3 regions of the Sporomusa aerivorans genome follow, and region 3 is predicted to be linked to each of the others. Evidence: predicted binding sites of a transcription regulator. Region 3 holds the regulator's gene; each other region holds the start of a gene.
What was found. Region 3 encodes HrcA, which represses chaperone genes, less so after heat shock. Its sites were predicted from a motif close to TGTTAGCACTCNNNNNNNNNGAGTGCTAACA; they were not measured.

Region 1 (10,774 bases), 1.1 Mb from region 3:
TTAAACGGCTCGCGGCACTTACTACATCATGCCGCCCATGCCGCCCATACCGCCCATGCCACCCATACCGCCCATACCAGCAGCAGCGCCGGCGTCTTTCTCAGGCTTATCAGCAACAAGGGTTTCGGTAGTCAGCACCATAGCTGCAATGCTGGCAGCATTTTGCAGTGCGGAGCGGGTAACTTTAGCCGGGTCAACGATACCGGCTGCAATCATGTCAACATACTCTTCAGTCAGAGCGTTGAAACCTTGGCCTTTGCCGGCTTTCTTAACGTTTTCTACGACAACGGAGCCTTCCAGACCGGCATTGTCAGCAATTTGACGAACTGGTTCTTCAATGGCGCGTTTTACGATTTGAACACCGGTTTGTTCGTCACCGGCAAGTTTCAGGCTTTCCAGGCTGGCTTGAATATCGATGAAAGTAGTACCGCCGCCGGCGACAATACCTTCTTCAACAGCAGCGCGGGTTGCATTTAAAGCGTCTTCAATGCGCAGCTTTTTCTCTTTGAGTTCAACTTCGGTAGCCGCGCCAACTTGGATAACGGCAACGCCGCCAGCGAGTTTAGCCAAGCGCTCTTGCAGTTTTTCTTTATCGAAATCGGAAGTGGTTTCTTCGATTTGAGCGCGAATTTGGTTAACGCGTTTTTTGATTTCATCGGCTGCACCGCTGCCGTCAACAACAGTGGTTTCTTCTTTGGAAACGCGGATCTGACGGGCACGACCGAGATCTTCCATAGTTACGCTGTCAAGTTTGCGGCCCAGTTCTTCGGTAATAACAGCACCGCCGGTAATGATAGCGATATCTTCCAGCATAGCTTTTCTGCGGTCGCCAAAGCCAGGAGCTTTTACGGCAACGGCGCGGAAGGTGCCACGGAGTTTATTTACAACCAAGGTAGCCAGAGCTTCGCCTTCTACGTCTTCAGCAATGATCAGTAGTTCTTTACCTTGTTGAACTACTTTTTCAAGTACAGGCAGCAAATCGGCGATAGCGCCAATTTTACGGTCGGTAATTAAAACATAAGGATCGTTCAGCACAGCTTCCATTTTGTCAGGGTCAGTAATCATGTACGGCGAGATGTAGCCGCGGTCAAACTGCATACCTTCAACAACATCCAGGTCGGTACCCATAGTCTTGGATTCTTCAACAGTGATAACACCGTCTTTGCCGACTTTCTCCATAGCTTCAGCAATCAGTGTGCCGATTTCTTCGTCAGCAGCCGAAATGGAAGCGACCTGAGCAATAGCGTCTTTGGTTTCCACTTTTTTGGCGCTTTTCTTAATTTCATCGACAAGTACGTTAACAGCTTGCTGGATGCCTTTTTTGATGATCATCGGATTGGCCCCGGCAGCTACGTTTTTCATGCCTTCGCGAATCATAGCCTGAGCTAATAGGGTAGCTGTAGTGGTACCGTCACCGGCAACATCATTGGTTTTGGTAGCAACTTCTTTAACAAGCTGCGCACCCATATTTTCAAACGGATCTTCCAGTTCGATATCGCGAGCGATTGTTACGCCGTCATTAGTGATGGCCGGAGCGCCGAATTTTTTGTCAAGCACTACGTTGCGGCCTTTAGGTCCTAAGGTAACTTTAACAGCATTAGCCAGCGCGTTTACACCTCTCTCGAGTGCGCGGCGTGCTTCTTCATCAAACAAAATTTGTTTAGCCATTTATGTATTACCTACCTTTCGCTTTATAATATTAGCTGATTATTCGATTACAGCCAGGATGTCTCTTTCACTGATAATGAGATATTCTTTGCCATCGAATTTGACTTCAGTTCCAGCGTACTTGGAAAAAATCACTTTGTCGCCAGACTTAACATCCAAGGCAACTTTTTGGCCATTTTCCAATGTTTTGCCTGAACCAACGGCCACAACTTTACCTTCTTGCGGCTTCTCCTTGACTGTGTCCGGAAGAACAATCCCGCTCTTAGTAACTTCCTCCTTTGCCAAAGCTTCAATCACAACTCTGTCGCCCAATGGCTTAATCATGTAAAGAACCTCCCTTTATGGTGTGTTTAATATTTTAGCTTTTTTGTTAGCACTCGCTTAAGTTGAGTGCTAATTCCATAATTTATAATATAAAATTCGCTTAAAAAAATCAAGTGCATTTACGCAAAAATACGTATTTTTTTTAAAAAAAGCAAGAAATTTTTCAGGGCAGAGACATCCAGTCCTCTGCCCTGAAAGAAAATCGCCTATTTATCTTTTGCGTGTCGCAGATTCCACAATAGCGGCCGCCACATCCCGGATCGATTTACGTTTGCTCATACTGTACTGCTGAATGCGACGATAGGCTTCGCTTTCGGTCAAACTGTAGGCATCCATCAGAATGCCTTTGGCCCGGTCAAGGACTTTTCTGGTTTCCAGTGAATTCTTTACTTCTTCCAGTTCACGTTCCAGTTCGGCGAATTCCTGGAACCGCGATAAGGCAATTTCCATTGCCGGAAACAAATTCGCTTCTTTGACAGGCTTGACTAAGTAGGCTAAAACACCGGAGTCTTTGGCTTTTTCCACAATCTCTTTCTGACTGAAAGCAGTTAAAAGCAACACTGGCGAGAGTTTTTCGTTAGAAATAATTTTGGCCGCTGTAATACCATCCATCTCCGGCATTTTGATGTCCATAATGACAAGATCGGGCCGGTATTTGCGGGCTAATTCAACTGCCTTCAAACCGTCAGGGGCTTCCCCCACTACAGTGTGTCCGGCTTCTTCTAATAATTCTTTTAAATCCATGCGTATGATTGATTCATTATCAGCAATTACTATCCGCAAAGCGTCCATGTTATTCCTCCTTCGCCTCTTTAGCGCCTTCCATCTGCCGGGGAATGGTAATAAAAGCGTGGGTGCCGGCACGGGAAAATAGGCGGAATTTACCCCCAAGGTCGCTTTCCACCAATGTCCTTACAATTTGTAACCCCAGGCTATTGGTATTCTGGAGATTAAAATCCTTAGGGAGGCCAATACCATCATCGTAAATATCTATTTGATAGGTCTCAGGTGTTGTCGCAATGTCCACACCGATTAACCCTTCTTTGCGACCGACAAAGCCATGTTCAATGGAATTCTGAATAAGTTCATTAATAACTAATGCTAAACTGCTGGCATGTTCAGACGGTAAAATGACGGTTTGGCCATTAAGCACTGTCTCAATGTTAAAATCCGGCTCAAGCATATTTTGAATGACCAAATCCAGGATGTTTCTAGTGACTTCCGCCACATCAATAAATTCCCTGTCCTGCTGGGACAAAAATTCGTGAACAACCGATATGCTTAAAATCCGGTTGACGCTTTCCCTAAGCGCCGCTTTTACTTCCGGGGTTTTGGTGCGTCTGGCCTGCAGTCTGAGCAAACTGGCAATTGTCTGCAAATTATTCTTGACCCGGTGATGTATTTCCTGTATGACTGCCGACTTTACCAGCAGTTCTTTTTCTTTTTTTCTAAGCTCGGTAACATCGGCAATAATAAATACAGCCCGTACTGCCAGTCCGCTGGCAAAAACAGGAATTGCCCGCTGGACTAAAATCATATTGCCAGCCTCAATTTCCTTTTCCAGCGATTGACCGGAGGCAAACGCCTGCTGCGCCAGTCGCATGTTAACCTGTCTGTCAGACACCCGTCTGCCGACAACCCGGTTAATGCCTAATACTTTATAGATAGCTTCGGCAGCCGAATTCGCAAAAATCACGTATCCGCGTTCATCGATAATAACAATGCCATCCCGGGTGCCCAGCGGCCGGTACATTTTAGGGCCTAGCGGCGGGGAAACCGTCGCCATATTTAAAAGCATATTGGCTGTTTCCACCAGCATGCCGTGCCCGTCGGCAACAGCCTCCTGGTTATTGGTTTCAAAACTGGCAGCCGCTATCGTTTTGCCGTCTGAATCCACAATCGGATAAACACGCATTTCCAGCGCATCCATGCCAAGCTCCCACTCCCGCTGTCCGGCTATATTGGTACCGGAAAGCAAAGTCCTCCATACCAATGGTTCTTCACTGGATTGCACCGTACTGCCCAGGATATTGGTCTTAAACTCAATATAACTGGTGTTAGGCTTAGCCTGAGCGACAATGGCCAAAAAATTCTCGCTGCGGGCCGGCGCATACAACGTAACCTGAGCATGAGCTAAATCAGCAGCCAAACCCAATACGCTGGCCGTGTTATCAATAATTTGCATTTGGGCAGCAGTCAAAGCTGTCATTTTCCGGCATATATCGGCGGCTACACCCATATAGAAACTTCCCCCGTTCCACTAAAGCAAAACCTATAGCTGTTAATCAATCATGTATTCAACTGCAAGCTGAAAAATTCCTTGTTATCTGGTCATAAATTTACAAAGTTACAATTTCTTTCTTTATCCACAAAAAACGCCATAGTTATCCCCGGATTTATCCACATTATCCACAGCATTATACACAGGCAAACCCCAGGGCTAGTACCGAATTAACACTCCCATAACAAAACTTACCCACATTATCCACAATTGTAGTTTGTTTGGTTTTCCACATGAGTATTATCCCAATTTGAGAGCAGGAACGGCATTCAAGTTCAGATCGGCAAAATCCCCGGCCAGGAATTGATAATACGCCCGGCAGGCAATCATGGCAGCATTATCTGTACAAAGAACAGCTGGCGGATAGTATAGTGAAAGCCCTCTTTTTGCGGCCTCTGCCGTAAGCTTGTCCTGCAGTGACGAATTGGCCGCAACCCCGCCGGCCAGTACGATTTTACTTGTCCCTGTATACTCTGCGGCATCTATTGTTTTTCTAACCAGAACATCTACAACGGCAGCCTGGAAACTTGCCGCCACGTCAGGAATGCTTATTTCCTCCTTGCGCTGACCGGCGCTGTTTAAATAGTTCAACACGGCTGATTTTAAACCGCTGAAGCTAAACGCAAACCGGTTCTCGCCTTCCAGTACGTTAAAAGCACGCGGAAAGGCTATGGCTTCCGGATTGCCCTCTCTGGCCGTCTTGTCGATATGCGGTCCGCCGGGATAAGGAAAATTCATTACCCTGGCAATTTTGTCAAAGGCCTCGCCAGCTGCGTCATCCCGGGTCTGCCCCAAGAGTTCAAGGTCATTATAATCTTTGAGATGAATCAGGGAAGTATGCCCCCCGGAAACTACCAAGGCCACAAAAGGTGGTTTTAGTTCCCGGTGCGCTAAAAAGTTGGCGAAAATATGGCCCTCCAAATGGTTTACGCCTATAAGCGGTTTATTCAGAGCAAACGCCAACGTTTTGGCTGTAGCCACCCCGACAAGCAGCGCTCCTACCAAACCGGGCCCGTAGGTAACACCAATGGCATTCACATCTGCCAGCGTAGTCCCGGCTGCAGTTAAAGCCTGGTCAATGACAGGTATCACATTCTCGATATGTTTACGGGAAGCAATTTCCGGCACAACGCCGCCAAATTTTTGATGTGTGGGAATTTGTGAGGAAATAATATTGGCTAAGATTGTCCGCCCGTCAGAGACAACGGCTGCGGAAGTTTCATCACAGCTTGTTTCTAAAGCCAGCGTTACGTTTTGAGTCATAAAGGCAAACCTCCGTCTTATGTCTGCTAATTATTACATGATTTACGAATGTATTTTAATGTTGAAAGTAAGGCAAATTAAAACCAGGACAACAAGATACCGTCCGCGAAAGGAGGTGCTGAATATGGCACGCTCGAATAAACCTGTAAATCCCGGTGCCGAGAACGCTCTTGACCGCATGAAAATGGAAGTTGCTAACGAGTTAGGTATTTCCGAGCGCGTTCGTAGCCAGGGTTGGTCAACTATGACCTCGGCCGACTGCGGTCGTGTAGGTGGTCATATGGTTCGCAAAATGATCGAGCAGTATGAATCTACTCTCCAATAGATTTTAAAGTACAGGGCGGCTGCAGCCGCCCTGTACTTTTGTCCTGATAGAAAGTATAACTTTCGGCTGGATAAGGGTAACATCAGGCTTACACCTTCGTCAAAGATGCGGCACGACCTGTATTTTCGTTATCACCCTTTCACGCGCTAGTGCATATGCTATTTTACACAATCACCCTTGGAGGCTGCGAATCTATCACGTAGCCTCCTCTTTTTTATAGATTATCCAGCCACATGATGATGGCGTCTTCGTTTAGTTCGGCATAGTAGTTGGGGCGGATGCCGCGTTCGACGAAACCGCGGCGGGAGTACAGGTTACGCGCGGCTGCGTTGCTGGGCCGAACTTCCAGCGTCATGCTTGCAGCCCCAAGAACTTTGGCCGTAAGTATCATGTTTTCTAATAAGAGGGAGCCCAGGCCGCAGCCATGATATTCAGACATAAGCGCGACATTGGTGACATGGGCCTCGTCAACAATCAGCCAGAAACCGGCATAGCCCACAACCTGACCGTCAGCCACCAGCACCAGATAATGCGCCAATTCATTATTGTATACTTCTTCCTCAAAAGCGGCGCGTGACCAGGGGGTGGAAAACGCCTGCCGTTCCACTGTCAAAACTGTGTCAATGTCCCCCGGCAGCATACGCCGGATACTGAATTCGGCCATCAGCGGCACTCCCGGGCTTGTCTTCGCTCCCATAATTCTTCGGCCTCTGAACGCCTGATATATAGCGGTTCCAGTGTATTGACATCATGCCGGACTCCCTCAGCGTACAGTTGCTGGGCCAGAACGGCGACACTGCCGGCCCGGGGCATGATCACATGGGGCGGCGCGGCCTCAGGAATTTCTGCGGCATACTGCGCAGCAGCCTCTCCCAGCATCAGCACAGGACGTCCCAGTTGCGCCAACTTGGTGCGCGCTCCGGCAAACGCCACTACCTGGGGAGGTTCTATCTCCACAATAGACCGGTTCTGCCATTCGTAGATCCCTAAATAGACATTCCCCTTTTGCGCATCTAACATAGGCGCCAGAATACAGCCCGGAGCGGGGCACGAAAACGCCAGCGCGGCCAGGGTAGGCACACCGATAAGCGGAATATTAAGCGCATAAGCAAACGCTTTGGCTGTTGCCAGACCAATCCTAAGCCCGGTGAATGAGCCGGGTCCGATACTAATGGCAACGGCCTTTAGCTTGGACTGCGGCATTTCCGCCATTTCGAGCAAACTGGCGATATGCGGCATCAGCCGCTCAGAATGGGTTTTCCGGGTTTGAATCGTAAGTTCAGCAACCAGTGTATCAGGTGTGGCAATGGCCACACTGGACACAAGGGTAGCCGTATCAATCGCAAGAATGGGCAACCTGTTTCAACTCCTCACAAAGCTCTCTGTACCGCGCACCTACTGGCAAAAGCTCAAAAACCCGCCCAGTGGCAGATTCCCCTTGCTTTAATGACAGCCAAAGGTGTTTTTCCGGCAGAAACTCGGCAAATTTCTCCGGCCATTCAATAATAGCAATACCGCCGGCATCCACATAATGATCAAAGCCAATTTCAGCCAGTTCGGCCGGATGTTCTAGACGGTATAAATCAAAATGATATATTGGGAGATCCCGGCCATCGGCAGTGGTTCCCTCGTAAACATTAAGTACGGTAAAAGTCGGGCTGGCCACTTGGCCGGCAACCTTAAGCCCGGCGGTAATCCCCTGTGTCAGCAGCGTCTTGCCGGCCCCAAGATCCCCCGCCAGGCATAATACATCACCTGGTTGCAGTACACCGGCCAGAATCTCGCCAAAGGTATGCGTTCCTTCCGGCGAAGTTGTTTCAAATGACAGAGGCGGCTCTTCCGCCTCACGAAAATGATTATAACCGCGGGCCTCCAATGCTTCGGCATAGCCGGTCTTGTCCACCAGACTCACGCCCTGGCTGGCGTCAACCACCTCGCCGACTTTAGCCAGCGGCAAATCGGGGTACGCAGCCAGCAAGGCTGCAAAGTTGCTGCTTTCCATAGTAAATACCAGTTGAAAATCCTCGCCGCCGTACAAAGCATACTCAAGCACCGGTTTACGCAGCACCTGCGCCGCTTCTTTGAGTTCAGGAGCCAGCGGAATCTGCTCCGCATACACTTTTATCCCTACATTACTGGCTTTAGCTATCTCGTGAGCCTCGCTGGCCAGTCCGTCGCTAATGTCATCCATGCTGGTAGCACCGGCAGCGGCCACCAATTGGCCAAGCTTCACCTGCGGCTGCGGCGTTAAATGCGAAGTGACTAACGGCCAGGCAAAATCAAATTCTTCCCAGTCATTAACATTAAGTAACTCCAAGCCTGCCGCCGAATTTCCCAGCCAGCCGGTAACAGCTACAATATCGCCAGGCTGAGCGCCGGAACGCCGCACCAAATTAGCCGGCTCGACTTCACCGGCCACCGTTACGTTGATAACTATCCCCTGCGGGCTCGAAACGGTATCACCGCCAACAATATTAACACCATACTCCCGGCATATTTCCTTCATCCCCTTATAGAGGTTGACCACAAATTCGGCTGGCGTTGACTGGGGTAAGGCAACGGAAATTACGGCATGACGGGGTATCCCCCCCATCGCGGCAATGTCGCTTAAGTTCACGGCAATGGCTTTGTAGCCAAGCTGCCACGGTGTTGTTGTCGCTAAATCAAAATGCACTGACTCAACCAGCATATCTGTGGTAAGAAGCTGCAGTTGACGGGGGGTCGGCAACAACACGGCAGAGTCATCACCAATACCGACAACCACGCTGCCAGTATCATGAATCGTACCTTCTTTAATTAAATCAATCAGGCCAAATTCGCCCAGTTTGTTAAGTTCACTCATCGGAAACCTCACCCTCTATGGCTGCATAATGTTTCTAATAATTTCTCTTTTATGCAGGCATTTCCTGCAAGGCTAGTATACCACAACCAGAAAAAAAGTTGTATGCAACAAAGGATTTAATACCGTCAACAGCAAATTTATCTCTCAACAGCTTTAAATGCCAGGAGGTCTCCGGATGGATAACCTGCGCCTAAGAATAACCAATATCGACAGACTCGGCCTTGTCCTCGACGTTTCACAGATACTGGCCACCCGCCAGCTCAACATTATTTCCATGGAACTGGAGATCAGCACAATCTATCTGGAAATCAAGGCACTTACTCCGGCCGAAAAACAGACTCTTCTGCATGAACTTAGTTCTATCCCGCAGGTTACGGCAATATCCGAAATAAGCCTTATGCCCCACCAGGTGCGTTCCGAACAGCTTAATGCCGTATTAACCTCCATGAGTGAAGGCATTATCGGGATAGACCTGGAAAGGCGAATTACGCAATACAATCCTGCCGCCGAAAAAATTGTCCGCTTACCGGCAAAAGATGTCCTGGGCCGTCAGTTTGAAGAAATATTTCCCGCCGACAGTCCTTTGCTCGATACCTTAAAATACGGCACACTGTATAACAACCGGGAAATTGTCCTGGAACAGACCAAAAGCCACTATTTATCAAGCGGACGCCCCATTATCGACAGAATCGGCCGCATTATCGGCGCTGTGACCATTATTAAGGATATCGGTGCTGTGCGCGAACTGGTTTATACTGTGACTGGCCAGTTGCAGATAACCTTTGACGAAATTTTGTACACCAGCCAGGCGATGCAGCGGGTAGTCACTCTGGCCAAATCTATTGCCAAAGGGGAATCAACCGTACTGATCCGCGGGGAAACCGGTACAGGTAAAGAACTGATTGCCCGGGCGCTCCACGCCGCCTCTCCCCGGAGCAGCAAAATATTTGTCCCTTTAAACTGCGCCGCCATTCCGGATACCTTGCTGGAAAGTGAGCTATTCGGCTACGAAGACGGAGCATTTACCGGCGCTGTCAAGGGCGGCAAACAGGGCCTGTTTGAATTCGCCAATGGCGGAACCATCTTTTTGGATGAGATCGGGGAAATCCCCTCCCACCTGCAGGCCAAATTGCTCCGCGTATTACAGGAGGGAAAGGTACGCCGTATCGGCGGCACACGGGAACTCCCGGTTGATGTCCGCATTCTGGCGGCTACCAACCGTAACCTGGAGAACATGATTACCAACCGTATCTTCCGTGAAGACCTCTACTACCGCCTTAACGTAATTCCGCTGTTTATTCCGCCGCTCAGGGAACGGCGCGATGATATACCGCTTTTGGTACAGTTTTTCCTAAAGCGGTGTGCAGCCCGGCTCCATAAGAACGTGGACGACCTAAGCCAGACCGCCTTGGAAAAAATGTGCAACTATCATTGGCCCGGCAATATCCGCGAACTTGAGAATGTCATTGAACGCGCCGTCAATATAGTTTCCGGCGACATAATTCTGGGTGAACATATCATTTTTGACCAGGACTACACACCGCCAAGCACCTCTACCGCACCGGCCTGCAACCGTACCTTAGAGCAGATCATCAAAGAGGTTGAACGCGATGTGCTTATTAAGGCTATGAATAGCCATACTACCTCACGTCAATTGGGGGCAGTATTAGGCTTATCGCATACGGCTGTATTGAAAAAATTGCGCAAACACGGCCTGGCATTAAAACATAATGAGAACTGAGAGATAAAAGACGGCAGTTCTTCTGTTGAAGAACTGCCGTCTTTCTTATTTCTTTATAATCTGCTCTGAGCGGCTCAGCGGCTCACTGACGTCAAGATGTCCTGTAATGGTATCAATCTTTTTGCCGTCAACCATAATCTGCACCTTTTGGATATCAGGGAACTCAGTAAGAGTATTGACAATAGCTCCTACCAGCAAAATCTCACTAACCGATCCGCCGTTACCTTTTTTAATTAGCTTATCGTCAAAATCGGCGTAAGCAACGTGGTCTTTAACCGTGACATTCTTTACTTTTACCCCCGGCGGCATCACGCCTACCAGGTTGGCATT
Region 2 (10,774 bases), 250 kb from region 3:
ATTATACCCAATAAGTACTGCATTTTTTGCTGTCAGAAAGGAATTTATTCCACTAGTCTGGAATATCAAGCCACAACAGAACTTAAGGAGTGAAGAAATGAATGAAATAATACCTGTACTTACTGTTTTACTACTTATCGTTAATGTGCTCATGCTGCTGATTTTAATGGTAAAGGTAAATAAAAACGGGCAGTTTGACCTGACTCCGCTGAAGCAGCTGGCTTATAACCAGGAGCGTCAAGAGTCTGCTTTGCGGGATGAATTGGCCAAAAGTCGCCAGGAACAGACCTTTAACACGAAGGCCTTGCGTGAGGAACTGGCCATGCAACTGCATAACTTTACCAATACTAATGATCAGAAGTTTACCCGGCTTACGCAGCTTAATGAACATAAGCTTGACAGACTGAGGGAAACCGTGGAAATCAGGCTAAACGCCATCCAGCAGGACAATAGCAGCAAACTGGAAGAAATGCGGGCTACCGTTGATGAAAAACTGCATGCCACGCTGGAAAAGCGGCTGGGAGAATCTTTTCAACTGGTTAGTGAGCGTTTAGAGCAGGTTCATAAAGGATTGGGCGAAATGCAAACCTTAGCCGCCGGAGTCGGCGATCTCAAAAAGGTGCTGTCAAACGTCAAAACTCGCGGTATATGGGGTGAGATGCAACTGGCCTCTCTGCTGGAGCAGGTGCTGACACCTGAGCAGTATGCCGTTAATGTTATTACTAAGCAAGGCAGTCAGGACAGGGTGGAATTTGCTGTAAAACTGCCCGGACGGGATAAGCATGAAGCGACGGTTTGGCTGCCCATTGACGCCAAATTTCCCCAGGAAGACTATCAACGTTTGCTGGATGCCCAGGAAGTGGCCAATGCCGAACAAGCTGCTGCAGCGTCAGCTGCGTTGGAAACGCGGATCCGCCAGGAAGCCAAAACCATAAAAGAAAAATATCTCGATCCGCCCCAAACGACCGATTTTGCCATTCTTTTTCTGCCTGTAGAAGGTCTGTATGCTGAGGTGCTGCGCCGGCCCGGGCTGTGTGACAGTCTGCAGCGTGAATACCGGATTACTGTCACCGGTCCTACTACTCTGGCTGCTTTGCTTAATAGCCTGCAGATGGGATTTCGTACCCTGGCTATTGAAAAGCGATCCAGCGAAGTGTGGAATTTGCTTGGCGCGGTAAAAACGGAGTTCGGCAAATTTGGCGATGTATTGGAAAAAACCAAGGAAAAGCTGGATCAGGCCAGCAGGCAAATTGATACAGCCGCGGTACGTACACGCGCTATCGAGCGCAAGCTCAGATCTGTTGAACAACTGCCGGCCGTTGAGGCCGTTAACGTGTTAGGGCAATATGATGGTGACGAAATAGAAACCGGCTAAAGCCATGGCTTCAGCCGGTTTTACCTGCTGTACCAGCGTCAAGCCGCAAATACAGCAAAAGTAGTCAATCCTGATCAAGGATGATGTCGACGACTGTCTGGAAAAGCTTATTTCTCAGGCGGCTTCCCTTGTCTTCCTGTAATAGCACAAATTATTTATAATTTCAATGGCATGTAACGAACATGCCGAAAGTATCGCCAGGGAGAGATTGCGGATTTTAGTGCAGGCTGGTTTTTTCTGTAGAACGCGATTTAAAAAAATAGCCGGTGATAATGACGCCTAAAGTCAACCCAATTTCCAGCAGCAGCGTATAGTCGCTGATCAGCGGGCCGATGGCTTTGTCGCTGGCTATCATTTCGGCGGCCGCATAGCCTAAAACGCCGGCGCCGAGATAAATAATAACCGGGAAACGGTCCATTAGTTTCATCAATAACTGGGCGCCGAACACAACCAGGGGAATACTTGTTGCTAAACCCACGGTAATCAAACCATACTTACCGGAAGGTACAGTCTGCGAGATAGCGGCCAGAGCCAGAACGTTATCCAGACTCATTATCAAGTCGGCGAACAGGATGACTTTAATAGCTTCCCGATACGATGTAGCCTCGCCATAATCACTTTCTTCATCATTATCTTTTAACAGGCTAACAGCAATATACAACAAGGCCAGACCGCCTAGAAACTGCAGATAAGGTATATCTAAGAGAGAGGCAGCCACAAAGGTCAGAATAATTCTTAGAACCACGGCGCCTACGCTGCCCCACAAAATAGCTTTTTTACGTTGGTGTTCAGGCAAATTCTTACTGGCCAGGGCTATGATAACAGCATTATCACCGCTTAATACCAGATTTACTAACAAAATACTTCCCAGGGCCATAAACCATTCCGGCCCGATAGTGCCAAAAAAATCCATTGTCAGCCTCCTTAAATTCTTTCTGTTTATTTATTATTACACAATGATCTATGGTATAACCGTAACATTAGCGAAATGCCTTGCTTGCCTCCTTTCCTCATAAAAAACAAAAAAGACCTAAGGTACGCAATAATACATACCGAAGGTCTCACTATTGGTAGTTTTACCAACGATAACGCCAGATGCCTCTTGGCACCGTATGTTGACATCATCCAACGAGTTACTCCCCTTACGATGAGAGTGGATATTTATTTATTTGCATTATAGACAACCATGATAAGGTTTGTCAATAATATATTTAATTTTAAAAATTAAGGCGTTATGAGCCAGAAGATGGAGAGATTTAGAAATATTGTTGATTTTATGGCGTTTTGAACCATTTTTATAGTCTGGGACTGTTGATTTTGTTTTCTAATTTGGCTATTATTTTAGATAGAATTAGCACTCGTTGATATTGAGTGCTAACGAGAACTACCTATTATACATTGCGGAGGTTTATAATGGTACAAGAAACAATCGTTAAAGAAACAAGAGAATTTCAGGCGGAAACAAAACAGCTTCTGGAATTGATGGTCCACTCTATTTATACCAACCGGGAGATTTTTTTGCGGGAACTTATTTCTAACGCCTCAGACGCCATCGATAAAATTCGTTTTGAGTCGCTTACCAATCATGCGCTGCTGGAAGGAAACGAAGATTTCGAAATATTTCTGACTCCGGACGAAAATACAAATACCCTGACTATCGCCGATAACGGTATGGGTATGACTGTGGATGAAGTCGTTGAAAACATTGGTACTATCGCCAAATCGGGCACCAAGGTCTTCCTGGAAAAAGCTAAAAATGCCGGTTCTGTTGCTGAAAATGAGCTTATTGGCCAATTTGGCGTCGGTTTTTATTCAGCCTTCATGGTAGCTGAAAAAGTAACATTGATCACGCGCGCACCCGGACAAGCCAAAGGCGTTAAATGGGAATCCACCGGTGATGGCACTTATACTATTGAAGAGTGTAAGAAGGAATTCCGGGGCACCACTATTGTACTTGCGCTTAAACAGGAATTCTATTCCTCAGAGCACCCGGAAGAAAATTTCCTGAGTAATTATACGCTGCAAAGTCTTGTTAAAAAATACTCCGACTATATCCGGTATCCCATTAAAATGAACTTTAACAAAGAGGAAAAACCGGTAGATGCCGAAGGCAAAGTGATTGAAGACGCTGCGCCCAAGCAAACCGTCGAGGTTCGTACTCTTAACTCTATGACACCGCTATGGACACGCGCCAAAAGCGACATCACACAAGAGGAATACCACCAGCTATATAAAAATATGTTCCATGCCTGGGAAGACCCGTTAGATATTATTCACTCCAAAGTGGAAGGCGCTGTGGAATATACTACCTTGCTGTTTATTCCTACCCATGCCCCGTTTGATTTTTATCAGCGGGAAGCTACAACCGGAATCAGGCTGTATTCAAGGAATGTATTCATTATGGATAATTGTCAGGATTTGCTGCCGGAGTATCTCCGCTTTGTTAAAGGTCTTGTCGATTCCCCTGACTTTTCTCTCAATATATCCCGTGAACTTCTCCAACATAGCCAGCAGTTAAAACTGGTTGGCAAGAACCTGGAAAAAAGCATCCTGAAAACATTAGAAACCATGCTGAATAAAGACCGGCCCAAATATGAGACGTTCTGGCAAGAATATGGCCGGGCCATTAAGACAGGGGTTTATGCCGATTACAATAGCCGTGACAAACTCAAAGATTTATTACTCTTCCCCTCCTCTCATTCGGAAGAACTCACGACGATTAAGGATCATGTAGGCCGTATGCCGGAGAATCAAAAAGTAATTTATTATGCTACCGGCAAAGACCGCGTTGCGGTTGAACGTCTGCCCCAAATGGAAATCCTTAAGGATAAAGGCATTGAGGTTCTCTACCTTTTCGACCGGGTGGACGAATTTGCCATTGATGCAATGCATGAGTATAAAGATAAAAAATTCCAGTCGGTTAGCCGGGGAGATCTGGATTTAGAGGATATCGGCGCAGATGACAGCAAAAAAGAAACTGCTGAATTAGCCAAGGAAAATGATGCGCTTATTAAAGCAGTCAAAGAACAGTTAAAAGGTAAAGTGGTTGATGTGAAAATCAGTAACCGTCTTAAGTCCAGCGCCGTATGCCTGGTCAGCGGCGATAGCGGCATCAGCCTTTCCATGGAACAAATTCTTTCCGAAATGCAGAAGACAACCTTTAAAGCCAGCCGTATTCTTGAATTAAATCCTGAGCATGAGTTATTTGCTGCTTTAAAAAATATATACGAGACTTCTCCTGATTCAGAACCTTTTAAAGACTACTGCGAGTTACTCTATGGACAAGCTCTGCTTTTAGAAGGACTGGCTCCGGAAGACCCTGTTGGTTTTGCCAGTAAGGTAGCCGGCTTAATGGCCCGCAGCGCCAGATAGTTTGCAAAAGCGCCTGATATCTAAAATCAGGCGCTTTTGTCTTTTCGCTGGTCAGGTAGTAAATATTGGTGTACACGACGGCCCAATAGGTTTTGCTGTGTCAGTCAATTTTTTCATATAAAAAACGGCGGTAAACAACCGCCGTTTGGAGAAGATGGAGATTGACCTATTCGAGAAGGCTACCGTTTACCGCCGCAGCCGCCGCCACAATCTTTTTCATTGCGGCGTTCCTCTACATTGGTTAACTCGCATGCGAACTCAAGGTTCTTTTTATCCTTCTGGTTACAGCACTGTTCGTTATTGCGGTTTTGCTTTCTCATAGTATCACCCCCAAAAATATTGTCTCCGTTAATCTGCGTAATATAGTTGGGTATTAATGGAATGGAAATGCAAAAGACCGCCAGCATAAATGCTGGCGGTTCAGTGTAATCGGCCGGTTATTTGCTTTCTGCCGGATCTCTCATACAAAACACCTTATTCTCACGTTCCCGATGGAAATTAATACATTCACAGCACTTGCCATGCCGCTCACATTGAGTTTTCGGACAGGTGCAATTTTCTTCATTACAGTTAGCCATGAATATCATCCCCTCCCTACAGCTATTTACACTAAAATATTCATCGTTAAGCAATAATTTCCCTGCTATCGTCAATTAATTAGTATGCCTTCCGCCTGTCAGCCGCACCCGGTACTCCGTGGAGCGTTGCAGCTTGCTGCACACTGCTGACAATTGCTTGCTCCATGGCTCTTATAGCCAGTATCCCTAACAGGGTCATATCGGCGGTTACCTCAGCGGTGGCCAGGGTAAAAACCGTGTCGCCGTCGTGAATGGTGTGTACCGGGCGAATAACGCGCGCATAGGCATTCTGCGTCAACGCTGCAAGTTTATTGGCTTGGGGTTTGGTTAACCGGGCATTGGTAACAATCACGCCAATTGTAGTGTTCTCCAGCGTAACCTTGGGAGTTGCCGGCTTGTCCATTGTCACTGTGAAGCTTTCGGTATTAAGAAACGTTTTTTTATCCGCCTGTAATGCGCCGGCCACAATGGCGCCATTGGCGGGAGAAACTACATCACCGAATGCATTTACCGCCACTATTGCCCCGACATATAAATCTTTCAGCCGGTAGCAACAGGAGCCCAGGCCGCCTTTCATCGCATATGCCATGCCTTTAATCTTGCCTACCGTAGCGCCGGCGCCGGCACCGGTATTACCATCCGTCCAGGGCGTCTGACTATAGGCATTTTGGCAGGCCTGGTAAGCCATCATTTTATCCGGTCTTACCCTATGATCCCCGAAGGTTAGATCAAACAGGATAGCCTGGGGAACAATAGGAACTTTAGTAACGCCGACATCATAGCCGATGCCCTTTTCTTCCAGAAACTGCATTACCCCGCCGGCGGCATCAAGACCAAAAGCACTGCCGCCGGCGAGCAAGACTGCATTAATGCGCTCCACTGTGTTTTCTGACCGGAGCACATCTGTTTCCCGCGTTCCCGGCGCACCGCCGCGTACATCTACTCCACCCACAGCTCCCGTGGGGTTGTCGCAGATGATAACCGTACAGCCCGTCCCGGCGCTTAAATTCTGCATGTGGCCTATCTTGATGGATGGAATTGCGGCAAAATTGACTCTCTCCAATGGACACTTCCCTCCTCTTCGCTTCATTCAAGAATTTCACCAAACGTAGAGAATTCTCCTCTACCATAAAGACGCTCTGTCCATAGTATTATGTATAAATATCTTATCTGATTTGTTCTAACATTGTCACATTTTTGTCATACTTTCATGGTATTCTTTGGATAACTCGATAACCGGTTTTGTTCATCCATACCAGGCTATCGTGATAACAGCAAGTTTGCCGAGGAGGATATATTATGAAAAAGAAAATTATGACTGCCCTTACAGGAGCCATGCTAGTTGCCAGTGTCGGTTTGGCTGCTCCAATTACCGATTTAGACAAAGGCCAAACCGCAATCGGGTACAATCATTATAATCTGGACGACGGGGGCAATATTGACAACGATAGCTTTTACCTGGAAAATGCCGTTTCTGATAAATTTATTCTCGGTTTAGAAAGAAACTCCTATTCGATTCCGGGTTATGACACAAAATCTACTGATGTCTATGCACATTATAAGCTTGACAGAAATGTTCATCTTATAGTCGGCAACAGGGATTATAGTGATGGTCCTAACAAAATGTTTTACGGAATTGGCGCAAATACCAGCCTGGCTCCCAAACTTGACGGCTACGCTTCGGTGACGACAAACAGTATGGAAACCGACTGGCAGGCTGGGGTAGCTTACAATCTAAGCAATCAAACGGCCTTACACTTAGGCTATAAATCTTATAAGCAAGATGGTTTTTCAACCATTGACGGACTTGGATTTGGCGCTAGTTATAAATTCTAAAAAAATCTACCGGGACAGCCTCTGGCTATACCGGTAGTTTTTTTTTACCTGCTAAGCAAATTCACAAGAATAGCTGAATTCATTTACCCACACAACCAAACTGACCGGGTTCTTGAACTACTGAAACGAGTGTATCCGTACAACCGCATTTTTCGCAGGCGTCCGGCTTCTTTCCGTCCGCTGCCTTGTGCATAAAACCACAGTGACTACATTTGTATAGGATGTCAGTCATGTCTCCAGCCTCCTTTGCCGATGTAATTTAATTATATTTATTCGAGCATACCCCGATAGTATGTTTTTGTGAAAAAATTAATCTATTATAGTGTTCTAAAGTCCCTTGGCAATTTAATAGAACCGGTATGTGACGGGTTTTGCCCGGGTTCAGCGGCCAGGCATTGCGCCGGCTGGATATCTCTATATTTTTTTGCGCCATATGTAAAGTCATGGCCAAAATACTTACAGTGATTTACCTGTTTAAACAGGCAGCCGGAACAATTGGCAGCAGGCATTATAACGCCCTTCTTAGCCGACTCAATGAATTGCTGCGCTGCTAAAAGGTCATTAACATATTCATTCAATAACCGGGCTAAAGCGGGAGATTTTACTTTTTTTAACTTTTCTAGGCTCTTAAGGGCTTTAATCAGTTCAATCTCAAACAACGCAGTATCCGGAATCTGAGCCAATAAAGCCGGGTCTTCCGTTAGTGTTTTGAGTTTTTCTTTAGCCTGCAGCGCATTAGAACCAAGATATATGGAGGTATTTTGGGGTTGTTTGGTTTTAGAATTATAGATACTGTCTTTTAAGTAAAACGTTCCGTTCTTGCGATGTTCAATGTACACTTGTTGCATCTCTCCCAATTAAAACACATAATCACATTCACGATATGATTATAATATCCAGCAAAATCAATATAATCACATCGAATATATGAGTATAGTATAACATCTTGGGCATATAATCACAATACTATTATGAGTATGGATTGTGCCCTAACAAGAAAGTTTAACAGTAACTTGGGGAACACTATTGCCGGAGGTGAACGCTTTGAGCAATAATAACACAAATGCTGTCAGTGGTTCCATGACAGATAAGGTGGCACCGAGCGAAGCGGATATGGCGCAAAGAATGCAGGCTTCGGCGCAAACTACCAGTTCCGGTCAGCAGACAACTACTTCCACCGCAACCTCATCCTATGTAGCATCATTGGCAAACGGTATGGCGACTCCTACCGGCGAAAACCAAAGCCAAAAGTAATCCCGGCTTTCAGTTAAAAGAGACCAGACACAGCCGTAAGGGAAAACTAAAAATTCAATCGTCTATTCTGTAAAATCGGCAGGCCTTCTATCCAACAATCATTGGATAGAAGGCCTGTTGTTTCTCTTAGCCGGAAGTAACTATTTTATACCGCAGTGAATAAAATGATTTGGAGATATGTTACGATATGGAGGGCACTGCATGGGCTATTACATCAAAGTCGAGAAAAATGTAAAATTATATGTAGAAGATTTAAATCCGGAGGGTTATGAGACAATCCTCTTTATTCATGGCTGGCCTGCCAATCACAAAATGTTTGAATATCAGTTTAATCAGCTGGCATGCGAAGGATATCGCTGTATTGGTGTTGATACCCGCGGTTTTGGCAATTCTGACAGGCCTTTGAGCGGCTATTCCTATGACAGGTTAGCCGATGATATCCGGTGTATCATTGACGCTATGAACTTGCAGGAGATAACTTTAGCCGGGCATTCTACAGGCGGTGCTATTGCCATTCGCTACATGGCCCGGCATAACGGTCATGGCGTTGCCAAGCTGGCGCTGTTTGCAGCAGCGGCGCCCAGTCTTATTCGACGTCCCAATTTTCCTTTTGGGCTGACCCAAGAAGAGGTTGTTAAACTTATTGAGCAGACCGCTACCGATCGGCCGGCTATGTTAAGAGGTTTCGGTGAGACGTTTTTTTTTCAGAAAATTACTCAGCCCTTTTCTGAGTGGTTCTTCCAATTGGGACTGGAAGCCGCCGGCTGGTCGACAATAGCCATTGCTCAAACCTGGCTGGAGGAAGTGTTGTTCTCTGACCTGGGCGAAATACATGTGCCTACACTGATCCTTCATGGTATTCACGATCAAGTAGTTCATTTTCAACTGGGCGAAGTGCAGCATCAGGCTATTAAGAACTCAGAGTTGATTCCATTTAAGTTTAGCGGTCATGGCGCTTTCTATGATGAACGGGAGAAATTCAACAAAGAGTTAATGCGGTTTTTGGAAGATTAAATTAAATCCTGGAAAAAGAGCTATGCTTAAGCACAGCTCTTTTTAGGTCGCAAATAAGCAATATAACTGTATCTGCGGGCCCTTCTGATGATGAAATAGTTTATTACTAACTTTATCCTTATCTTGTCCAGTAGTTAACTGCCAGCTTGTCCCCGGGGTAAATATCGCCTGGTTGGCGGCCAGAAAATAGTTCCTGGTTATTTTCAAGTATCCCATGATAAAATTCCCGGATATCCCTTGGGCCATATGTGTTTTTTTGAATGAATTGTTCGGATATTTTCCATAATGTATCACCTGTCTTAACAATATAAGTCTCTGATACGAGCCGGCCTTGGGAATGAGAGTTGTGGCTATAACTGGCCATAGCCACACATAGTATTGCTGCAATTAGTATTTTTTTCGTCAACCTGATCTACCTCCAGTGGATGGGTTTCTTGCCCAGAATGGATTGCTTGTACATTCTATGACAGACCAATCTTTTTCATACCACATGGAGTAAGTTTGTTTTATTATTTAAGGTTACAGCTTTGGCAAAATAGGCCGCCAGATAGTAGCCCTCTCCCTCTGCCGGCCTATATTTGCCCAAAACAAGATGATACTGGATTCTAGATGTGAGTAATTGCGATTCCTGTTATCAAAGCCGCAATTTCATGCAAATGTTAGGTAGTAATAAGTATATAAGGCCAATTCAATGTGTTATGTAGAAAATGTAATTTTAAAACCACAGCAGAGAAAGAAATCCTATTTGCTACTGATTTTCTTCTACCTGCCGGTGCTGCTATCTTTTCATTACTCTTGTTAGCAGCGATGCTATTGAACACCGCTTTATTAGGATAATAGTTTTTGATGATAATGTAGCAGCCCGTAAAACTGAGTTTTACGGGCTGTCTATGGCTTACGTTCAATAGTACCGGTACCGCTTTTTCTTCAGGATTAGCTTAGGACATCATATAGCAAGCATACGTTTAAGCCAGTTACAATAGCAGCAATAATCAGCAAAACAGTCTTAAGGAAGCGCGTGTTTGCGTGTTTACCCATTACCTTGGTGGAGGACGTTAAATATATCTGCAAAAATATTGTAAATGGCAGCTGAATACTTAGAATAACCTGTGATATTACTAAGCCGGATAATGGATTCGTAATAAAGAAGATAACCAGAACTGCACAGGCATAAGTGATAAACACGCCCCAGCGGGTATGAACGTCTTTGATATTATAGGGCTCCCGGTAAAGTCCGGCAAATATTGAACCCGCAGCCATTCCGGCCGTACTTGTTGACGAAAATCCGGAAAAAAGTAAAGCTAAAGCAAATATATAAGCGGCTGCATGCCCTAACAAAGGACTT
Region 3 (10,774 bases):
GTTCGGTATACATTCCTTCTGTAGGTCCTGCTGGCAGTCTGGTTTTTTATATCGTCTTAGCGTGGGTGTATGGCTGGCGGCCATGGAATATTAAAGGCCCGCGGCAGCTTGCCGGGCAATGGCCGAAGACCAGTATGTTAACCGCTGTAATGATTGTTTTGCTGCTGATAGTCGCAAACTGGTATCCGCATCCTGTAACCGTACATTTTATCGATGTGGGGCAGGGGGATGCCACGCTTGTGATTACTCCCTTGGGTAAGGCTGTGCTGATTGATACCGGAGGCAGTTTCGGCGGCTCAAACTTTGATATTGGCGAGCGGGTGGTTGCGCCTTATCTCAAACACTATGGTGTGACAGCTATCGAATATCTCATTTTGACCCACGGCCATCAGGACCATGCCGGCGGGGCCGCCGGTGTTGCTTCCCATATAAAAATTGCGAATATTATGCTGGCACGGGAAGACTATACCCCTGCTGTCCAGGCACTGCTGCATGGCAGCCACAAGGCAGCGATTATTCCCGCTTATACCGGTCAGGTATTTTCGCTTGACAGAGTAGTATTTACTATTATCCATACTCCCGGTGGCAATGCGAAAGGTAATACGGCAGCTGCAGGAAATGAGGCATCCAGCGTCATCAGAGTCAGTTATGGGCAACACAGTTTTTTGATAACCGGTGATCTGGAGGCAAAGGGTGAAGAGGAACTGCTAACAAAGGAGATTCCTCCGTGTACTGTGCTAAAAGTCGGACACCATGGCTCGGAAACATCAACCACGCTGCCCTTTCTGCAGGCGGTTAATCCAAGTTTCGCCGTTATTTCCGCAGGCTACAACAATCGGTTTGGTCATCCTCACCCGGAAACGTTAGCCCGGCTGACCGATAAACAAAATGCGATAGTGTACCGTACAGACAAGCACGGAGCCATAGTTTTTACTTCTGATGGCACAACAATAGTAGCGGATACTTATGTAAAATGATAAAATACCAAGTGAAAGTTAAGCAAGCTAAGTCCCTTATTAAGGGCGATTTAACTTCAGTGGGGATAAAATTCCACCTCAAGCTAAGTTAACTTTATGAGAAGGTGAAATATGGACTATAAATCTCTAGTTAGTGCTATCAAGCAGAATAACATTGCTGCCATCTACTTACTATACGGTGAGGAAACTTACCAGCTGCGCCAAATTGAGCAGGCGTTGATTGCCGGTATTGTTGCCCCTGAGGACCGGGACATGAACCTCATAGTGTTTGAGAAGGACCCTCCGCCGGAGGAACTTATCAATACTATTGAAACTATACCGTTTTTAGGGGGAAAAAACCTGATTATTGTGCGCGGAGCGGCGTTGTTTAGCGCCGGGCGCAAAGGAAGTTCCGGTGAAGTTCAGGACAAAACGGATGCTGTAACAGAACGGTTAGTTCAACTGTTTGCCAGCATGCCTGCCTACAGCCATGTTGTCTTCATTGCAACTGACAAACCGGATAAACGCCGTAAGATTTATAAAGCAATCGAAAAGAACGGCGTTATTTGTGAGGCTGCTCCTTTAAAAGGTAAGGCGTTGCGCAATTGGCTTACCGAGCGCCTGCGGGAAATAAAAATAAAAATGGCTCCTGAAGCCCAGGAGCATTTGCTGGCGGCTGTTAGCATGATGCCGCAGGTTTCTCTCGATTTCTTAAATAATGAGCTGGAAAAGGTTGTACTGTATACAGCCGGCAAAAGCCTTGTTACCCGCCAGGACTTAACGCAAATTTTATCATCGGTCCCGGAAGTGTCAATATTTACCATGGTAGAAGCGCTGAGTCAAAAACAAACACCGCAAGCCATTACCCTGCTCAGAGAACAATTGACTGCAGGTGAACATCCTGTTAGAATCCTGGCCTTGTTGGCGAGGCAGGTCAGACAGTTATGGCAGGCCAAAGAACTGATGCATAGCGGCTATGGCAGTCGTGAGGTGGCAGAGTACTTTAAAGTTCCAGGCTTTATTGGTGAGAAACTGGTCAAACAAAGTCAGGGGTTCACCAGGGACAAGTTGCAAAAAGCCATGCTCAGTCTGGCAGATGCAGACCGGAGCTTAAAATCAAGCCGTACAGGTCCGGTTGTCCTGGAAAAAATAATAATTGAACTCTGTGAGTAGGCTGTAATGACGCATTGTTGAAGCAGGAGGCCGAACACACAAAGTTTTTAGCAAAACGAAAACCCTGTACACACAAAAGTGAACAGGGTTTCAATCATTTCTAAACTTATTTTGCAGCAGTGGCTTTACGGGCCAGACGGGATTTTTTACGGGCAGCGGCATTTTTATGAATAACGCCCTTGGCGGCTGCTTTGTCGATAACGCTTGCAGCTTGAGTCAGGAGGGTCTTGGCCTCATCTGCTTTACCGGCATGTGCAGCTTCCTCCACTTTACGGGTAGAAGTTTTAATCGCTGATCTTACCGAATAATTGCGGGCACGCCGTTCAGCGTCAGTTTTTACGCTACGCTCAGATGCTTTAATATTTGGCAAGTAATTCACCTCCTTATGTACATATTACTGAACTATTTTAGCATGGCCTACAGGAAAAAGCAAGCAATAAAGTAAACTAACTTGGGTATAGCCTCCTTTTTTTCAGGATAAGATAGGTCTGAACCATTCTGGGTATAAAGGAGAAGGATTTATGGATCAAGTCTTTAATGCAGTAAGAACAGATTTGGCTTTAGAGGCCAGAGAAATGCTGACCAAAAGAGTACAGGAGGAGATTCCCGGAGTCTTGGTTGAAACCAGTGAAGACGACGATGTCGTTATAACCCGTGTAAATATTACTACTCCCGCTGCCGAGAAAATGATGGGAAAAATGCAAGGAAAGTATATTACCATTGAAGCTCCCGGTTTACGGTATAAAAATACCCCTCTGCAGGAAAAAATAATGAAATTTTTGGCTGATGAACTGGTTGCCATGGTTAATCTGCCCCGCAATGCAACTGTCTTAATTGTTGGTCTGGGCAACTGGAATGTTACTCCCGATGCATTAGGGCCGCGGGCTGCACACAAAATCGTTGTCACCCGTCATCTTCAGGAAATGCTGTCACCGGAGCTAAAAGGCGGAGTGCGTTCAGTTTGTGCAATTGCGCCAGGTGTACTTGGCATTACCGGCATGGAAACCGCAGAGATTATCCAGGGAATCGTCAGCAATATTAAACCTAGTTTGGTTATTGCCATAGATGCTTTGGCTGCTGCCTCCAGCCAAAGAGTAATTACCACCGTTCAATTGGCTAATACAGGTATACATCCTGGTTCCGGTGTTGGCAATAAACGGTTTGGCCTGACCCAGTCTTCTCTTGGTGTTCCTGTTATCGCCATTGGCGTACCAACCGTTGTACATGCTTCAACTATTGCTATGGACACCATTAACACCCTGCAGGAACATGCCGCTTTTGGCCGGTACTTCAAAAGCATGGCCAATTTATCAGATCAGGACAGACAAACTATTGTCCGGCAAGTACTGCCGGAAATGCTGGGTGATCTTATGGTAACTCCAAAGGAAGTGGACAGGCTGATTGAAGATATTGCCGCTGTCGTGGCCGGTGGTATAAATCAGGCTATGCATCCCAATATAGATTATGAGAATATTCATATGTATTTACATTAATGTAAAGCTAGTCCGCTAAAAAAGTAATATCTGCCTGCCGCCAGGCATATACATTGTATGTAAACAAAAATAGCAAAGGACAACCAATGTGGGAGTCTGGCGGAGGCGGCAATGGTAACAAGAAAAGAACGCAAACAGAGCACTAAACGCAGGTTATGGTATCACTTCATACATGTTTACAGCACCTCTAAGATTTTTAACATTGTATTAACCGGATTTTTATTAATTGTGGCCTGCGGCTTATTTCTCGGTGTGTATTTTAACCTCACTACCAGCGCGGTCCCGGTAAGCAGTCCGGCTTTCTACGGCTCGCCCCTGACATCGTTTTGGCCGAAAGGAAAGGACGTGCTTATTTGGGGTATTCCCGGCCTGGCGAGAACTACACAGCCGCAAAGTCCTATTGTAATAACCCCCGAGTTGGATGCGGAATCCCTTGGTCAGAAACTAGTAGGGTTTTTCTCGGGTGTTGATTTTAAAGACGTAAAGTCGTTGCTGTCCCAGGAAATGCCTTATATGCAAGTATTCCCTAAGCCAGTTACCCCCACAGTAAGCGCAGCCACTTTACCCAACTTTCCGAAATTTGATGCCAAGGACGTTGTAGTAAATGCCGATAAGCCCTTAGTAGGCATCTATCATACTCATACCGCTGAAGCCTTTATTCCCAACTCCGGAGTTGCCCACCGGCCGGGAGGACAGCGGGGCGATATTGTTGATGTAGGCATAGCCTTGGCCAAGCGCTTGGAAAAAGCCGGAGTGCCGGCGGTTCACAGCGCCGCCATACATGATTACCCGAGTTTTATGAAAGCATATGGACCTTCAGAAGTAACGGCACAAAAAATGTTGGCAGACAATCCGTCTATTCAGATGATTTTCGATATTCACCGGGATGCTGATAAGCGGCAAAACGTAACAGCAGACTATAATGGTGTACAGTTAGCTAAAATAACTATTGTCGTCGCTACCGGGCAACAGGATTTGCCTCAGCCCCACTGGCAGCAAAACCATGCCTTTGCAAAATTGATAGATGCCAAGTTAAATGCAAAATATCCGGGATTATGCCGCGGCATACAACTTGTTGAGTGGCGATACAATCAGCACCTTCACCCCAGGGCGCTTCTTATTGAAGTGGGTTCTCAGGAAAGCAGCAAAGAGGAAGCTGTACGCAGTATAGAAGTTTTCGGCGATGTTTTGGCAGAGATACTGGCTGAAAACCGTTAACAGCAATCAGGAGGTTTTTGTTTACGTGTCGGAACAGGTAAAGCCTGGTGATAGCGGTGTGATTGCCCGTGGCCTCCTGGTACTGGCAGCCATTGTGGTGATAGGTGTGGGAGTGGCTGAACACCAGTTGAATACACTCACACAGCGTCCTGAACAAGAACGGTTCTTTTACATTGGCCGTGATCAGGAGCATGTATATTCAGCCTATGTGTTAGGCCATGGACTATCACTGGGCAATTTATATCCATTATGTACTATTTCCCGCACAGACCATACTGTGGTGCTGCGTTTTGACAAATATGCACTTGTCGTACCCGCCAGGGTAGAAATTAACGGTGTGCAAGTGCTGCATTGGCTTGACATCTGGCGGCAGCAGTTTGTGGAGGAAGCTTTTGCGGTCAAGAAAAAGATTATGGAGTACTGGATAGAGCTTAAGCCTTATATTAAGGCTAACGTTCAAACTCTAAAAGCAGAGGTTCAGAGTATTATTCAACAAATTACCGACTAGCGGCGGGAATTCAGGTAGAGCTTGCAGTTAACGGGCGGCTGATGGTATAATTTATAGAAATATGTAAAAAACCAGATTTATACCAGGGAGGGGCCCCAGTTTGATGGATACAGCACATATTCGCAATTTTTCTATAATCGCCCATATCGACCATGGCAAGTCGACACTTGCAGACCGGTTGCTGGAATATACAGGAGCTCTCTCTGCCCGCGAGATGGAGGACCAGGTTTTAGATCAAATGGAGCTTGAACGCGAGCGTGGCATTACAATCAAGGCTCAGGCCGTCCGGCTGGCATATACTGCAAAAGACGGCGAAAAGTACATGCTTAACCTAATTGACACTCCGGGCCACGTTGATTTTACCTATGAAGTTTCCCGGAGCTTGGCAGCCTGTGAGGGGGCTCTGTTAGTAGTTGATGCTGCCCAGGGAATTGAAGCCCAGACCCTGGCCAATGTCTATCTGGCGCTGGAACATGATTTGGAAATTGTGCCTGTAATTAATAAAATTGATTTGCCAAGTGCTGAGCCCGAAAGGGTTAAAGCCGAAATCGAAGACGTAATCGGTCTGGATACTTCTGATGCCGTTCTGGCGAGTGCAAAAACCGGCACAGGTATTGAAGAAATACTGGAAGCAATTGTGAAAAAGGTGCCGCCGCCTGCCGGTAAGGCTGATGAACCATTAAGCGCACTCATTTTTGACTCGCATTTTGACTCCTATAAGGGTGTAATTGCCTATGTCCGGGTGATGAACGGGCATATCAAGCCGGGAATGAAGATTAAAATGATGGCTACCAATAAAATTTTTGACGTGACTGAGGTAGGAGTATTCAAACCATATCTCGCCAATATTGATGAGTTGGGGCCAGGTCAGGTCGGTTTCGTAGCCGCCAGTATTAAAAATGTAAAAGACACCCGGGTAGGCGACACAATAACAACTGCAGACCGCCCGGTAGCAGAACCGTTGCCGGGGTACCGTAAAATTACGCCGATGGTGTATTGCGGGCTTTATCCGGTTGACAGCTCCGATTATGAGAATTTGCGTGACGCCTTAGAGAAACTTCAGCTTAATGATGCTTCACTTGTCTTTGAGCCGGAAACGTCTATTGCGCTTGGGTTCGGGTTCCGCTGCGGTTTTTTGGGCTTATTGCATATGGATGTTATCCAGGAACGTTTAGAGCGCGAATATAACCTGACGCTTATTACCACTGCGCCAAGCGTTATTTACCGTGTGTTTGAGACCGACGGTGAGATCATTGAGATTGAAAACCCGTCAAAACTGCCGACTGTTCAGGAGATTGACCACATTGAAGAACCGTACGTTAAAGCAACGGTTATTGTCCCCAATGATTATGTCGGGGCAGTGATGGAGCTCTCCCAGGACAAACGCGGTGAATTTAAAGATATGAAATATCTGGATGCCAACCGGGTCATGATAACCTACCACCTGCCGCTCAGCGAAATAATCTTTGACTATTTTGACAAGCTAAAATCTTCAACGCGAGGATATGCATCCCTTGATTATGAACTTTTGGGTTATCAGACTTCAGCGCTTGTTAAACTGGATATTTTGTTAAACGGCGAGCCGGTTGACGCTTTGAGCGTTATCGTTCACCGGGACCGGGCTACCCAGCGTGGGCGTGCACTTGCAGAAAAACTAAAGGGCATCATCCCGAAGCAAATGTTCGAAATCCCTATCCAGGCTGCAATTGGCAACAAAGTAATTGCCCGTGAGACCGTTCGGGCAATGCGCAAAGACGTGCTGGCCAAATGCTATGGCGGTGACATTACCCGTAAACGCAAGCTGCTGGAAAAACAAAAAGAGGGCAAAAAGCGCATGAAGCAGGTCGGTAGTGTAGAAGTTCCCCAGGAAGCATTTATGGCAATTTTAAAGATGGATTAAGGTAAATCGCATGACTAAGCTTGGTTTATATGTTCATATCCCGTTTTGCAGGCAAAAATGCTTGTACTGTGATTTTTCCTCCTACCCGGGAACCGAACATTTATTTTCAGCTTATACTACCGCCTTGTGTCAGCAGATTGCTGACCAGGGCGGTAAGTTATGTAAGCCTGAGGTTGACACAATATATTTAGGCGGCGGTACACCGAGCATACTGCCTGTTCACTTACTGGAACAAATTCTGAAAAGTCTTTTTGCCAGCTTTGCTGTTACCGCCGGGGCGGAAATCAGTATGGAAGCAAACCCTGGTACAATATCCCGGGAGCAGCTATGTTTGTTAAAACAGGCGGGCATAAACAGGCTAAGTTTTGGCGTCCAGTCTTTTGACGATGAGCTGACCGCCCGGTTAGGCCGCATTCATAAAGCGTCCGACAGTATTGCGGCTGTAGAGCATGCATATGATGCGGGTTTTACCAATATCAGCATCGATTTGATGTATGGCCTGCCGGGACAGACGGCAGACGGTTTTCTTAATGAGCTTAAGCTGGCAGCTGCATTACATACCAGTCATGTTTCTGTATACGGTCTTAAGCTCGAGGAAGATACTCCGTTGGCTGCTCTATATGAGCAAGGGAAAATAACGTTGCCGGATGACGAGACAGAGGAAGCTATGTATGATGTCATGACCGAATTTTTGCCAAGCCAAGGCTTACAGCGTTATGAAATTTCTAATTTTGCCCGCAACGGTATGGAATGCCGTCATAACCTAAAATACTGGCATTATCAGCCATATCTCGGACTGGGAGCAGCCGCCCATTCCTTTATAAACAGGCAACGAACAAGCAATGCAGCCGGCATACAAGAGTTCATCGATGTAATCGCGGCTGGCCTGTCTCCGGTCGTTATGAGTGAGACAGTAGGCAGAGGAGACGCTATGGCTGAGTTTATTTTCCTGGCTTTGCGCACAACACGGGGAATGGAACTGGCCGCTTTTGCCAAGCAGTTTTCTGTTGATTTTTTTCATCACTTTGGTAGGAATTTTGAAAAACTACACCGGCAACAACTTGTCCAAGCCGATGATAAGCAAATTTGGCTTACTGAAAGAGGCATGAAGTTTGGCAATGTGGTTTTTAGCAGTTTTTTACCTGATTAGCCTGCCAAGAAACCCCTATACTATCTTGACATTGAGTCCGATGAGTGGTATTTTTTTAGTAGATGTTAGCACTCGATCGATATGAGTGCTAACAACAAGGAGGTGGAGTCGATGTTGGATGGAAGAAAACGGCAAATCTTGCAGGCTATTATTGATGACTATATATCCACCGCAGAACCGGTCGGCTCGCGGACGATTGCCCGTAAATACAATCTGGGAGTTAGTCCGGCCACTATCCGCAATGAAATGGCAGATCTAGAACTGTTGGGCTACCTGGAGCAGCCGCATACTTCGGCCGGCAGAATTCCTTCTGTTAAAGGCTACCGCTTTTATGTCGACTGTTTACTGGCGCCGCCGCAGATTTCTGACCGCGATATTCAGATTATTGACAATTGGTATCAGACCAAGGCTCGCCGGATTGATGAAGTATTTCAGGAGACAGTCAAGATTTTGTCGCGCATGACCCGCAATGTGTCCATGGTGCTGGCGCCGCAAGTCTCGCAGTGTACCTTTAAATACCTGCAGTTTTTGCCGCTGGATGAACGCAGGTCAATTGTCGTCATTGTCACCGATACCGGGCTTTTAGAAAACAAAATCATCGAAATACCGGAAGGGCTGAACCATGAAGAATTGAGCCGCGTAGCCAATGCGATTAATTCGCACCTGGGGGGGCTTTCTGTTGACCGGATAACCGCACCGGTGTTGCAAGATATTCAAAATGACATCCTGCCTGACCCTGCCTTATATGAAAGAGCAATCACCTTACTTAAGCATATTCTTACCGGCGAGAAAAATGAGAAAGTTTATCTTGGCGGCACGACTCAGATGTTGAACCAGCCCGAATTCAGGGATGTGGATAAGGTCAAAGGCTTGCTAACCATGCTGGAAGAAGACCGCTTATTGTGTGATATTCTTCATATGGCAAACAATGATGGTATAGTTGTAACCATTGGTCAGGAGAATAAATATACAGGCATCCATGACTGCAGTGTTGTCCAGGCTACTTACCGTATTGACGGTCAGGTGGTAGGGACTGTTGCCGTGCTTGGTCCGACCCGGATGGAATATGGTAAAACCATGTCTGTGTTAAAATTTATGCAGCGCCATTTGGGAGAAATTTTGGAAAAGTACAAAGTACTATAGATGGGAGGAACTACATGAATTTAAAGCAAGCTGGCAGCGGTGCCGATGTCGACGAACGACTGGCAGCCTTATTAACCAATGCCAATGCTGTCCGGGCAATTACGGCTGCCGTTGAGGGCACAATCGGTCCTAAAGGGCTGGATACTATGCTTGTTGACCGTTTTGGTGAAGTTATCATTACTAATGATGGCGTTACTATCTTAGATAAGATGGATGTTAATCATCCGGCGGCAAAAATGCTTATCAATACAGCCAAGGCTCAACAAGCCGAAGTAGGGGATGGCACTACGACAACTACTATTATGGCCGGGAGTCTGGTGGCCGAGGGAGTAAATCAAGTCATGCGCGGCGTGCCTGTCGCCCGGGTAATTGAAGGTATAAAATACGGTGTGGCCCGGGTTCTGGAGGGAGTTAAAGAACGTGCCCGCTCTATTACCGAAGTCGATGATCCCATCTTACGCAGTATTGCCATGATTGCCGGACGGGAACACGAGGATATTGCCGATTTGGTTGTGGAAGCGGCAAAACTGATCGGGGTTGAAAAACTTACTGAGCATAACTTTAAACTATCTGATATCATTACTGCTGAAGCCGGTGCTGATAACGAAGTTTTTCTGGGAGTTATTGTTGATCAGGAGCGTATGACCCAGGAAATGCCTGAAGAAGTTAGAAATGCCAGGCTGCTTTTGATTGATGATGCCCTGGAGCCGGAAGAGATTGAAGATGAGGCTCTGAGCACAGAAGCAGGCTTTAAACGCTATATAGAACTGCAGGATGAGTTTAAAACCAATGTGCAGAAAATTGTCGACTTGGGTATCAATGTTGTCATGGTTGACAGGGGTGTACATAGCGCAGCCGAGGAACTGCTCACAGACGCAAATGTCATGGTAATCGAACGGGTATCTGCAAAAGATCTGCGACGGGTGGCTGACCACACCGGAGCACGCATGATAAAAAGGACCGGCCTCAAAAAAGAACCGGTTGATATTGAGAAATATCTAGGTGCCGCTGAAAAAGTATATCAGGATGAAAAGCTTGAACAAGTCCGTGTTATTGGCGGTAATGGCAAACCTATGGCTACCATCTTGGTAGGAGCGGCTACTGAAGAAGTGGTAGGCGAGAGGGAACGAATCGCCAAAGACGCCGCGTCCAGTGTGCAGGCTGCTGTGAAAGGCGGCTATGTGCCGGGCGGTGGTTCTATTGAAATTGCAATGGCGCGGAAGGTTAACAAAT

Region 1: groES (co-chaperone GroES) is a predicted target of HrcA. The motif match lies at 2,037-2,067, and genes of this name have one in related genera.
Region 2: htpG (molecular chaperone HtpG) is a predicted target of HrcA. The motif match lies at 2,725-2,755, and genes of this name have one in related genera.

What each region holds. Positions count from the first base shown of each region.
Region 1 is NZ_CP156926.1:2,185,078-2,195,851, reverse strand. It holds gene groL (chaperonin GroEL) at 22-1,668, opposite strand; gene groES (co-chaperone GroES) at 1,708-1,992, opposite strand; gene SATMO3_RS10050 (ANTAR domain-containing response regulator) at 2,203-2,784, opposite strand; gene SATMO3_RS10045 (sensor histidine kinase) at 2,786-4,231, opposite strand; gene tsaD (tRNA (adenosine(37)-N6)-threonylcarbamoyltransferase complex transferase subunit TsaD) at 4,514-5,536, opposite strand; gene SATMO3_RS10035 (alpha/beta-type small acid-soluble spore protein) at 5,661-5,861, shown strand; gene rimI (ribosomal protein S18-alanine N-acetyltransferase) at 6,076-6,525, opposite strand; gene tsaB (tRNA (adenosine(37)-N6)-threonylcarbamoyltransferase complex dimerization subunit type 1 TsaB) at 6,525-7,217, opposite strand; gene thiL (thiamine-phosphate kinase) at 7,198-8,703, opposite strand; gene SATMO3_RS10015 (sigma 54-interacting transcriptional regulator) at 8,879-10,444, shown strand; gene SATMO3_RS10010 (GerMN domain-containing protein) at 10,490-10,774, opposite strand, start outside.
Region 2 is NZ_CP156926.1:3,495,269-3,506,042, reverse strand. It holds gene SATMO3_RS16735 (DNA recombination protein RmuC) at 98-1,375, shown strand; gene SATMO3_RS16730 (TerC family protein) at 1,593-2,288, opposite strand; gene htpG (molecular chaperone HtpG) at 2,789-4,747, shown strand; gene SATMO3_RS16720 (hypothetical protein) at 4,927-5,067, opposite strand; gene SATMO3_RS16715 (P1 family peptidase) at 5,405-6,388, opposite strand; gene SATMO3_RS16710 (hypothetical protein) at 6,625-7,161, shown strand; gene SATMO3_RS16705 (hypothetical protein) at 7,241-7,393, opposite strand; gene SATMO3_RS16700 (hypothetical protein) at 7,479-8,000, opposite strand; gene SATMO3_RS16695 (hypothetical protein) at 8,206-8,415, shown strand; gene SATMO3_RS16690 (alpha/beta fold hydrolase) at 8,617-9,429, shown strand; gene SATMO3_RS16685 (LysM peptidoglycan-binding domain-containing protein) at 9,548-9,835, opposite strand; gene SATMO3_RS16680 (Nramp family divalent metal transporter) at 10,363-10,774, opposite strand, start outside.
Region 3 is NZ_CP156926.1:3,248,674-3,259,447, forward strand. It holds gene SATMO3_RS15380 (DNA internalization-related competence protein ComEC/Rec2) at 1-977, shown strand, start outside; gene holA (DNA polymerase III subunit delta) at 1,089-2,129, shown strand; gene rpsT (30S ribosomal protein S20) at 2,236-2,499, opposite strand; gene gpr (GPR endopeptidase) at 2,651-3,622, shown strand; gene spoIIP (stage II sporulation protein P) at 3,734-4,840, shown strand; gene SATMO3_RS15405 (hypothetical protein) at 4,866-5,348, shown strand; gene lepA (translation elongation factor 4) at 5,452-7,248, shown strand; gene hemW (radical SAM family heme chaperone HemW) at 7,259-8,398, shown strand; gene hrcA (heat-inducible transcriptional repressor HrcA) at 8,510-9,541, shown strand; gene SATMO3_RS15425 (TCP-1/cpn60 chaperonin family protein) at 9,556-10,774, shown strand, end outside.